3 regions of the Arthrobacter sp. MDT2-3 genome follow, and region 2 is predicted to be linked to each of the others. Evidence: predicted binding sites of a transcription regulator. Region 2 holds the regulator's gene; each other region holds the start of a gene.
What was found. The regulator Rex, encoded in region 2, represses fermentation and respiration genes when NADH is low (regulators of the CRP and FNR family bind a similar motif). The targets are predictions, from matches to a motif close to CTTGTGAANNNNTTCACAAG.
Positions count from the first base shown of each region.

Region 1: a site for Rex is predicted at 1,443-1,462, ahead of AC5RUQ_RS05065 (queuosine precursor transporter). Genes of this name have one in related genera too.
Region 3: a site for Rex is predicted at 1,407-1,426, ahead of AC5RUQ_RS19675 (glyceraldehyde-3-phosphate dehydrogenase). Genes of this name have one in related genera too.

Region 1 covers NZ_JBNHFS010000001.1:1,074,694-1,077,963, forward strand. Annotated here, with positions in the region: gene AC5RUQ_RS05055 (TIGR01777 family oxidoreductase) at 1-747, opposite strand, end outside; gene AC5RUQ_RS05060 (TetR/AcrR family transcriptional regulator) at 773-1,426, opposite strand; gene AC5RUQ_RS05065 (queuosine precursor transporter) at 1,602-2,345, shown strand; gene AC5RUQ_RS05070 (putative endonuclease domain-containing protein) at 2,471-2,956, opposite strand.
Region 2 covers NZ_JBNHFS010000002.1:908,211-911,480, forward strand. Annotated here, with positions in the region: gene AC5RUQ_RS09880 (hypothetical protein) at 1-189, shown strand, start outside; gene AC5RUQ_RS09885 (hypothetical protein) at 353-1,090, shown strand; gene AC5RUQ_RS09890 (redox-sensing transcriptional repressor Rex) at 1,144-1,848, opposite strand; gene AC5RUQ_RS09895 (glutaredoxin family protein) at 1,953-2,207, opposite strand; gene AC5RUQ_RS09900 (HAD family hydrolase) at 2,285-3,103, shown strand; gene AC5RUQ_RS09905 (30S ribosomal protein bS22) at 3,207-3,270, opposite strand, start outside.
Region 3 covers NZ_JBNHFS010000008.1:165,658-168,927, forward strand. Annotated here, with positions in the region: gene AC5RUQ_RS19675 (glyceraldehyde-3-phosphate dehydrogenase) at 1-1,191, opposite strand, end outside; gene AC5RUQ_RS19680 (TspO/MBR family protein) at 1,453-1,995, opposite strand; RNA gene rnpB (RNase P RNA component class A) at 2,040-2,432, opposite strand; gene AC5RUQ_RS19690 (YaaA family protein) at 2,489-3,253, shown strand.

The sequences.
Region 1 (3,270 bases), on a different contig from region 2:
GATGCCGAATCTGGCTCCATAAGCCCGGCGGACCATGCGCATAAGCTCGCGGTTGTCCACCACATCGGGCGACGCCACGTTCACGGGGCCTGCAATGTCCTTGCGGGCATGCACAAAGAGCACCGATCGGTAGAGGTCCTCCACGTGGATCCAGCTGAATTTTTGTGTGCCCGGGCCCATCCGGCCTCCCAAACCCAGCCGGGCCAGGTTGGCGACAGGCCGCAGCGCTCCGCCGCCCGGGCCCAGGACGATGGCAATCCGCAGCGGGACCTTCCGTGTCCCGGGTGTCACCGCGGCTTCCAGCTCCGCTTCCCACGCGCGGGCCACATCCACCGAAAATCCCGTGCCCATTTCGCCGTCCTGTTCGCTCTGGGGTCTATCCGTGGCATGACGGTAGATTGTTCCGGTGCTCGCGTTGAGCCAGGTCGACGGCGGCTGCCGGCAAAGTGCCAAGGCCCGGCCAAGAGCCGCCGTGGTGGAAACGCGGGACTGCAGTATGGCTGCCTTGTTCCGGGCGTTGTAGCGGCAGGAGACCGAGCGCCCGGCGAGGTTCACCAGGAGCTCTGTTCCTTCGAGCACCCTGGCGATAGCGCCGTCGTCGTCTTCCCACGTGGCCGACGGCGAACTCCTGGCGCCCTTGCGGCCAACGGTGCGCACGGTCCAACCGTCCTGCTCAAATCGAGCCCGGAAGTATCTGCCGATGAAACCGGACGCTCCGGCCAGTACCACCGTTCTGGTGCTGCTCATCTTTCCCCCTGTGTTGTTTCGGTACTTAGCCGCGGATGCTGCGGCTCAAGCTGAGGACGTCGTCCAGGATCTTGCTAACCCCTGGAATCCGCGCCAGTGAGAGCCCCCTTGTGATCAGAGGAACGGCTCCGTCCACCAGCCGCCGTGTCCGCTGCTGCCCTTCCGAAGTGTCGTATACCCAGAAGAGGGTGACGCCCATGTAGCAAAGCCACAGCAGTTCCGGAAGATCGGCCCTGAGCTTTTTCGGTGCCGGAGGCTTCGCATCCTCCACCGCCCTGCGGAAGATGTCCAAGGAAGCCTCGCGCGCAGCCGTCGAGCCGGCGGCGAAGGGATTTACCGGGGAGGTGGGACGGATGGCCGTCGCTACGAAGTCGGCGCCAAACCGGTGGTAGGGGGCCATGACGTCCAGGCCGGTGTGGAGGGTGGCCTTCAGCCGGCTCGTGAGGTCAGCAGCATCGTCAAGCGCTTCGGCAGCCTTGGCCGCATGCTCCGCCTGGACCTGGAGATACAGCTCATGGACCAGATCGTCCTTTGACGCGAAGTAGTAGTAGGCGTTGCCCACCGATACGCCGGCTTCCGCAGCGATGGCGCGCATGGTGGTCTTCGCGAAGCCCATCTCCCGGAACATCCTTAGGGCGACGTCCGCAACCAGCTGGCGGGTCTGCTCGCTCTTCGTCACCGTTGGGCTCCTGAGGGTTTTGAACGTGTTCAAGAAGTATCGCACGAATTGAACGTGTTCAGATCCAGTTCTCCTTGCGCTGGCGTTGGATGGGACAATTGGGCGGACAGTGCTAATACAGCCGGCGGCCTTCCCAACTTCGGACGCCGAGCGAACCACTTTGAACGGACTCGCCATGCCCTCAGCCTCAGGCCACAACGCCCTGCCCGAAGCAACCCCGCCAGGCAGCGCGGCCAGGTTCGCCTCGATCGGTTCCCCCTACTTCGGGATCATGCTGGCGTCCATGGCGGTAGTGCTCATCCTGTCCAACATCGGTGCGTCCAAGGGGGTAGCCATCGGGCCGATCATTACGGACGGCGGCTTCTTCCTCTTCCCGCTGGCTTACATTTTGGGCGACGTCATCAGCGAGGTCTACGGCTTTAAAGTGGCCCGCAAGGCCATCTTCACCACCTTTGCGCTGTCCGTCTTCGCGTCCCTCTGCTACTGGGTGATCATTGCCCTGCCCGGCTTCGACGATGAGTTCGGATCGTCCAAGCAGGCCGCCCTGGAAGGCGCCCTGGGCCCGGTGCCGCAGATTGTGCTGGCTTCGCTGCTCGCGTTCCTCGCAGGGCAGACCATCAACTCGTGGATCCTGGTCAAGATGAAGGCCCGCTCCGGCGAGAAGTCCCTGTGGGCGCGCCTTATGGGTTCGTCAGGCGCCGGCGAGTTCGTGGACACCCTCATCTTCTGCAGCATTGCAGCGTCAGTTATTGGCATCACCGACTTCGGAACCTTCGTGAACTACGTGGTGGTGGGCTTCGTTTACAAAACCCTGGTGGAGTTCATCTTCGTGCCTGTGACGTTGCTGGTGATTGGTTGGGTCAAGAAGCGCGAGCCGAGCTACGGCGTTCCGGTCGCTGCGGTCAACGGCAGGGCGTAGCGGCCACCGGCCGTCGAGTGACCACCAAGGGTTGCGCCCGCCTTCTATTCGGCCGGTTCGACGGTTCCCGGCCGGTTCGATGTCCGCAGCCGTCGAGTGTGCAGGGAACCGTCGAACCGGGGGCGTCATTCGTCCTGCGAACCCTGGGCCAGTGCTCGCAGTACCCGGTACTTGAACTCCGCCTCGTTGAAGAGGTGTTTCCATTCAACCCGGAGGAAGGTCCAGCCTTCTTCCATGAGGGCCTTTTCCCTTCGTCTCTCCTCATAGAGGACCTCTTGAGTTGGCCGGTATTCGAAGTACTTGGACTTGCCGTCAAACTCAAGAGCCACCTTCCGGGCACGCCAGGCGAAGTCCAGGCGGTGATGGCCCAAGGTTGTATGCACCACGTACTGCAGCTCCGGCGCCGGGATCTTCAGCCTGTGGATGAGCTCCCGGGTGAGGCTTTCTCCAGCCGACTCTGAACGTGGGTCAGCCAGTTCCAGGGCCTGCCGCAGGGTAACGACTCCGTTGCGGCCTGCCAACTCGGCGCATAGCTGTCGTAGGAGTGGAAGGTCAGCACCCAGCCTGGCAGCGTGGTCTATCAGGATTATTGACTGGCGAAGATTGAACATCAGACAGCAGTCCACCACTGTGCGCTCCAACGACGTGCAGGGCAAGCCTTCCACAAACGATACGTCCCGGGTGTTGAGCTTCCTCGTATGGGCAATTACATCCCGCCCGTGTGAAATTCCGGACGGGCGGCCCGACTGCGTCAAGTGCACCACCTCGTCGACGTCCCACAAGTGAAGCCGCCGCAAGCTGGCACTCGAGGTGTGGCTGTAAACAAAGCCGCCTGCCGACGTCGTAAGTGTTCCGTGTGCGTGCGCATGCACGAGCTGTCGACGGCGTCCCGACGTTTTCAACCCAGTCCACCAGCTGCCACGCG
Region 2 (3,270 bases):
AAGCAGTGGGCCCGGCTGGCCCTCACAGTCCTGACGGGCGTCACCCTGGTCCTCGCCCTGGTCAACCTGGCCATGCGTGTTGGCCAGGGCGGCAACTGGGCGGGCTTCCTGATCAGCCTCGCAGCAACGGTCCTGCTCTGGCTGCCGAACTCGCAGGCATGGTTTGCAGCGCGGGGGAACAAGGGTTAGCAAGGCATCGCAGGGCAACTGCCGAGCAGGGGGCGGAATACCTCCCTGGAATGACCCATCTGCCGCCAGTCCGGGGGTACGGTGGACTTAAGCCATGCTGGGGGTAGGGCACAGGACCGAAACCCGGCAGCCTACCAGAACCCGACATGCCAAAGGACAGCTCATGAGTAATCCTCCCGTCCCGCCTCCCGTGCCCAACGATCCCGAGCAGGGCAACCAGCAGCCGCGCTACGGGGAAAACGCCCCGCAGTACGGACAGAACGCTCCCCAGTACGGCCAGTCCGGCGCCCCGCAGTACGGGCAAAACACTCCACAGTATGGCCAGAACCCGCCGCAGGCTCCGGGCTTTGGCCAGCAGCCGTACGGTCAGCAGCCTTACGGGCAGTCCCCGTACGCGCAGTACCCTTCGGAGCAGCCGCAGCCCACAGGCAGCAACGGGGTGCCGCAGCTGGTCAACATCTCGTTCTGGCTGCTGATCGCCTCGGCCGCCATCTTCGTCATCTCCATGCTCACCGGGCTCACCCAGCTGGACGACCCGGTATTCCGCCAGACCTTTGAGCAGCAAATGGAGGGCAGCGGAGCGGGCGTCACCTACGAGGACATCAAGGGCGTCATCGCCGGCACCCTGGTGGTCTTCGCCATCCTCGGCGCAGGGCTCTACCTGCTGGTGGCCTTCTTTGTCCGCAAGGGCAAGAACTGGGCGCGCATCCTGGGTACGGTGTTCGCTGCACTGTCCATCTTCAGCCTCTTCGGTCCTCCCAGCATTGGAACCATCGGCACCCTTCTGGGGATCGCCGCCATCGTCCTGCTGTACCTGCCGGCGGCTGCCCCGTACTTCCGGAAGCAGCAGCCCTTCGCCAACCCTTACGGTGGCGGCTTGGGCAACCCCTACGGCCGGTAGGTTTACGCACTTCCCACACCTGCGGGCGTGGGCCCCGGAACCGCCTGAGAAATCTAGGCGGTCTGCCCCGGGGCCTGCGCCCGTTGTGCGTGGTAGGCCAGGATCTGCAGTTCGGTGGCCATGTCCACCTTGCGGAGGTTGACCCCCTCCGGCACCTGGAGCATCACGGGGGCGAAGCTCAGGACGCTGCGGACGCCGGCGGCCACCACGCGGTCGCAGACATCCTGTGCCACGGCCGCCGGCAGCGCCAGCACCACCATGTTCGCTCCGGTCCGGTGCAGCACGGTTTCCAGGTCGGCTACGTCGCTGACGCGCAGCCACCCCACCTCGTTGCCCACCACCATCTGGTCGGCGTCGAAAATGGCCACGACGTCGAACCCGCGGGATTCGAATCCGCCGTAACGTGCCAGGGCCTTGCCAAGGTTGCCTGCGCCGACGATGGCGACCTTCCAGTCGTGCGTCAGTCCGAGTGCCGCCGCGATGTGGCGGCTCAAGTACTGCACCTCGTAGCCAACACCGCGGGTACCGTAGGAGCCCACGTGGGACAGGTCCTTGCGCAGTGTGGCGGAACTGACGCCTGAGGCTTCGGCCAGGGATTCGGAGGAAACGCGCTCCACTCCCTCGGCAAGCAGGGTGTTCAGGGCACGCAGATAGAGCGTCAGCCGGGCCACCGCTGCGGGCGGAATCTGTTTGGCTGGCGTGCCAGTGGTACCCGGAAGATCCGGGACAGCCTGGGGAGTTGAATCCAGCGAAGCCACCAGCCCCTCCCTCGCATCGCGTTGTGACTCCACTCTAGAGCCCTCCGGCCGATGCCAACAAAGCAGCCGGCCACAAAGCACGCGCGGTCACCGGTGCTGCTCCCCTACTCTGCCATGGCCCGCTGAAGCACGCGTTCCAGCCGGATCTCATCGATCTTCCAGAAGTCGCGCTGCACGCCGTCCACCAGCACTACCGGGATTTCCTCGGCATAGCGGTCCCGCAGTTCCGGCTGGTGGTCCACCAGCTCTTCCGTCCACTCAAGGCCCAGCGAGGCAGTAACCCGGCCGACGGCGTCGCGCGCCTCTTCGCACAGGTGGCAGTCAGCTTTGGTGATCAGGACGACGTGCGGTGTTGCCATGACTTAACCGTAGCCCCGTTGACTGTGCCCCGCGACGCCGACAGTGTCCACCGACTGGATTGACTAGACTCGACACCATGCCCGAGGAGAAGTACGTCGCCGTAGTCACCAAGCCGGTTGCGGCGCCGCAACCCGGCGAGGCGGCGTTCTTCGATGTGGACAACACCCTCATGCGCGGCGCCAGCCTCTTCCATGTTGCCCGCAAGATGCACCAGCGCGGAGCCTTCACCATGGGCCAGGCTGCCGGGTTCGCCTGGAAGCAGTTCAAGTTCGTGGCCCGCGGCGAAAACATGGACGACGTCCACGCTGTCCGCGACTCCGCGCTGACCCTGGCCGCAGGCATCACGGTTGACGACGTCAAGGCCCTCGGCGAAGAGGTCTACGACGAGATGATCGCGTCACGGATCTGGCCGGGCGCCAAGGCCTTGGCCGAGCAGCACCTGCGGGTGGGCCGGCGGGTGTGGCTGGTCACTGCGACCCCCATAGAAGTTGCCACTGTGATCTCCACCCGGCTGGGACTCACGGGAGCCCTGGGGACGGTCGGGGAGATCTCGGAAGGCATGTACACCGGCCGCCTGGTGGGAGACATCCTGCACGGCTCCGCGAAAGCTGTGGCTGTCCAGGCAGTGGCGGATGCCGAAGAACTGGACCTGAAGCGCTGCTGGGCCTACAGCGACTCCTTCAATGACATCCCGCTGCTTAGCCTGGTGGGCCATCCGGTGGCCATCAACCCGGACGCCCGCCTCCGCCGCCACGCCCGCGACAACAACTGGCCCGTTTACGACTTCCGGGCAGGCCGCCGCGCAGCCACCTTCGGCCTCAAGGCAGCCACTGCCGGCGGCGCCGTCTACGGACTCTGGAAAGGCTTCGCCCGCATCCGGGGTCCCCGGGCATAACGGGCACCAAGGCATAACGGGCACCGGCATAACGGGCAGGGCAAAAACAAAATGCCCGCCACCTCGGAAGGCGACGGGCATTTCCACGCTGTTCGAAGTATCTCTACTTCTTGTTGCGGCGCTGGTGACGGGTCTTGCGAAGCAGCTTGCGGTGCTTCTTCTTGGCC
Region 3 (3,270 bases), on a different contig from region 2:
GTTGACCTCATCCTTGGTGGTCCCGTTTTCCAGGCTCAGGTTCAGGATGGCCAGGGAGACGTCCGGGGTGGGGACGCGGATGGAGCTGCCGGTGAGCTTGCCCAGAAGTTCGGGCAGGGCCTTTGCCACTGCTTTGGCTGCTCCCGTTTCGGTGATCACCATGTTCAGCGCTGCCGAACGGCCGCGGCGGTCGCCCTTGTGGAAGTTGTCAATCAGGTTCTGGTCGTTCGTGAACGAGTGGACCGTCTCGACATGCCCGTGGACTACCCCGAACTTGTCGTTGATGGCCTTCAGGACGGGTGTGATGGCGTTGGTGGTGCAGGAGGCCGCGGACACGATCTGGTCGGTGTCCTCGATGCTGCGGTGGTTGATGCCGTGGACGATGTTCTTTAGCTCGCCCTTGCCCGGGGCGGTCAGCAGCACCCGTGCCACACCCTTGCTCTGCAGGTGCTGGGACAGGCCTTCGGCGTCGCGCCAGCGGCCGGTGTTGTCCACCACCAGCGCGTTGTTGATGCCGTAGGCGGTGTAGTCGATGGTGGCGGGGTTGTCCGAGTAAATAACCTGCACCTGGACACCGTTGGCGGTGATGGTGTTGGCTGCCTCGTCAACGCGGATGGTGCCCTCGAAGGAGCCGTGCACCGAGTCGCGGCGCAGCAGGCTGGCGCGCTTGGACAGGTCGTTATCGGAGCCCCTGCGGACAACGATGGCGCGCAGCCGCAGGCCGTGGCCGCCACCTGCCTTTTCGATCAGGAGGCGGGCCAGGAGCCGGCCGATGCGGCCAAAGCCGTACAGCACGACGTCGGTGCTGGTGCGGTCGTCGCCGCCGCGCTTGCCCACGATCTCGGCGAGTTCCTCGCGGAGGAACTCCTCCAGGGTGGCGTCGCCGCCCTCTTCCTTGAACTTCTGGTTCAGCCGGGCGATGTCGATCGCGGCCGCACCGAGCTCCAGCCCCGCCAGGGTGTTCAGGAGCGGCGCGGTCTCCTCCAGCAGCAGCTCATCCTTGCTCATCCTGCGCGCGAAGCGGTGCGCCTTGAGGATGTTCATGGTGGACTTGTTGATCAGGCTCCGGCCGTGGATGCTGGTCACCACATTGTTTTCGCGGTACAGCCGGCCGATAACCGGAATCATGGCCTCGGCGAGGGCCTCCCGGCCCATCCACGTATCAAGACAAGAATCAGACGTCTGGCTCACAGAAATACCTTCCTCGGTTCAGCCGCGTACGTCCTCGTACACGGATGTCGGCCACCTGATGATGTCCAGGGGCGCCGGCACCTGCGGGGTTTGTCCCCCAGGTGCCTGGATCGTGTGCAAAAGAAAACCGCCGGGTGCGAACGCAATTCCGGCGGAAGAACTCCTGCGTCCGCTATCCATTCTAATTTGGCGGACTGCCCGGGGGTGGCTCGAGCCGCGTGAAATCACTCACACCAGGATTCCGGCGGCTCTGGTAGGGCTTCAGTTGTGAATGGCGGAGTAGAGGTTGAGGCTCGCGGAGAAAACCACCCAGGAGAAGTAGGGCAAAACCAGCAGCCCGGCCGCCGTGCTGACGGGCCCGAACCGCAGGATGAGGAGGACCAGGACAACAGCCAATGCGCCGATCACCGCGAGGGCGATCCATAAAGCCGCTGCGCCGAGCATGGGGTACATGCCAAAGAAGATTATGGGCCAGGCCAGGTTGAGCAACAGTTGCAGACCATACAAGCGTGCGACCGGCCGGACCAGGGCTCCCCTCCGCCAGACCAGCCAGGCGGCCACGGCGATTCCGGCATACAGCGAAAGCCAGGCGGCGCGGAACATCCATCCCGCCGGCATCCAGGGGGCCTTGACCGAGTCCGCAAACCAGCCGTTGGAATTGAGGATGATCGGGATGGAGGCGAGCATGCAGACGGCATACGAAAGGGCAAGGAAGCCAAGCAGCGCAACAACTTGCCTGCCCGGGGAACGGACCGGCGGCTGGGCCGTTCCCGTCCCGGGTTGTCCATCAGTATTAGAGGGCACGGTTTAGCATCCCCAACAGAGCTTCCAAGGTCAAACCGGTTGAATGGATGGGTTGACCGATACGCCGGGTTCTGTGCTCCCGCCCCGTTGCCGGTGCGGGAGTAGCGGCCATCCATCTACGAACGCCGTTGCCGGCGCCCTCCAGCGGCCTACCCGGACACTCGGGCGAGCAGCCCTCAAACGTGCCCTGTCTGGCCTTGCTCCGGGTGGGGTTTACCTAGCCTTCCCAGTCACCCGGGAAGCTGGTGGTCTCTTACACCACCGTTTCACCCTTACCTGTTTCGTGCCGCTTTCAAAACCGGCGCGACCCAGGCGGTCTGTTTTCTGTGGCACTGGCCTGCGGGTTACCCCGAGTGGGCGTTACCCACCACCCTGCTCTGCGGAGCCCGGACGTTCCTCGAGCCACTTGCGTGACGCGCGGCCGCCTGGTCAACCCATCCGGATCCAGTCTACCGGCGCCGTGCCGCTTTCCCGCCGCCGGTAGGATCGGACGGTGCTGATTCTGCTTCCCCCCTCTGAAGGCAAGACACCCGCGGTCCGTGGATCCGCCGTCGACTGGCCCGCCCTGAGCTTCCCGCAGCTGAATTCCTACCGTGCCAAGGTGCTGGACGCGCTGGGGACGGTGAGCGCGCACGAGGACGCCCTCGCCTTGCTGGGGGTCGGGGCATCGCTGAAGGACGACGTCGAACGCAACACCCGGCTGCATGCTGAACCGGCGGCTCCGGCGCACCAGATTTACTCAGGTGTGCTGTACGACGCACTGGGCTACAAAACACTTACTGCCGGCCAACGCCGCAAGGCGGACGAGTCGGTACTCGTCATTTCGGCGCTCTGGGGCGCCATCCGCTTCGGCGACAATGTGCCTGCCTACCGGCTATCCATGGGAACGGCGCTGCCCGACGTCGGACGCCTCGCCTCATTCTGGAAACCGCAACTCGCCGATGCGCTGGCCGGGGCCGTTTCAGGGCACCTGCTGGTGGACTGCCGGTCCAGCACCTACGCGGCAGCGTGGGCTCCGCCGGCCACCCAAACAGTTACCGTCAACGTCTTCACCGAAGTCAACGGCGTCCGGAAGGTCGTCAGCCACTTTGCAAAGCACACCCGCGGTGAGCTGGCACGGCATCTCCTGGCCCGGAGGGGAAAGACACCGGAGTCGCCCGAGCAGCTGCTGAAGGCCAGCCGCGAAAAGTGGGAGGCCGAACTCGTGGAGGGTTCGGCACGGAAGCCACACGCGCTGAACATCATCCTGCCGGGCTGATTTCCCGCCAGCCCCCA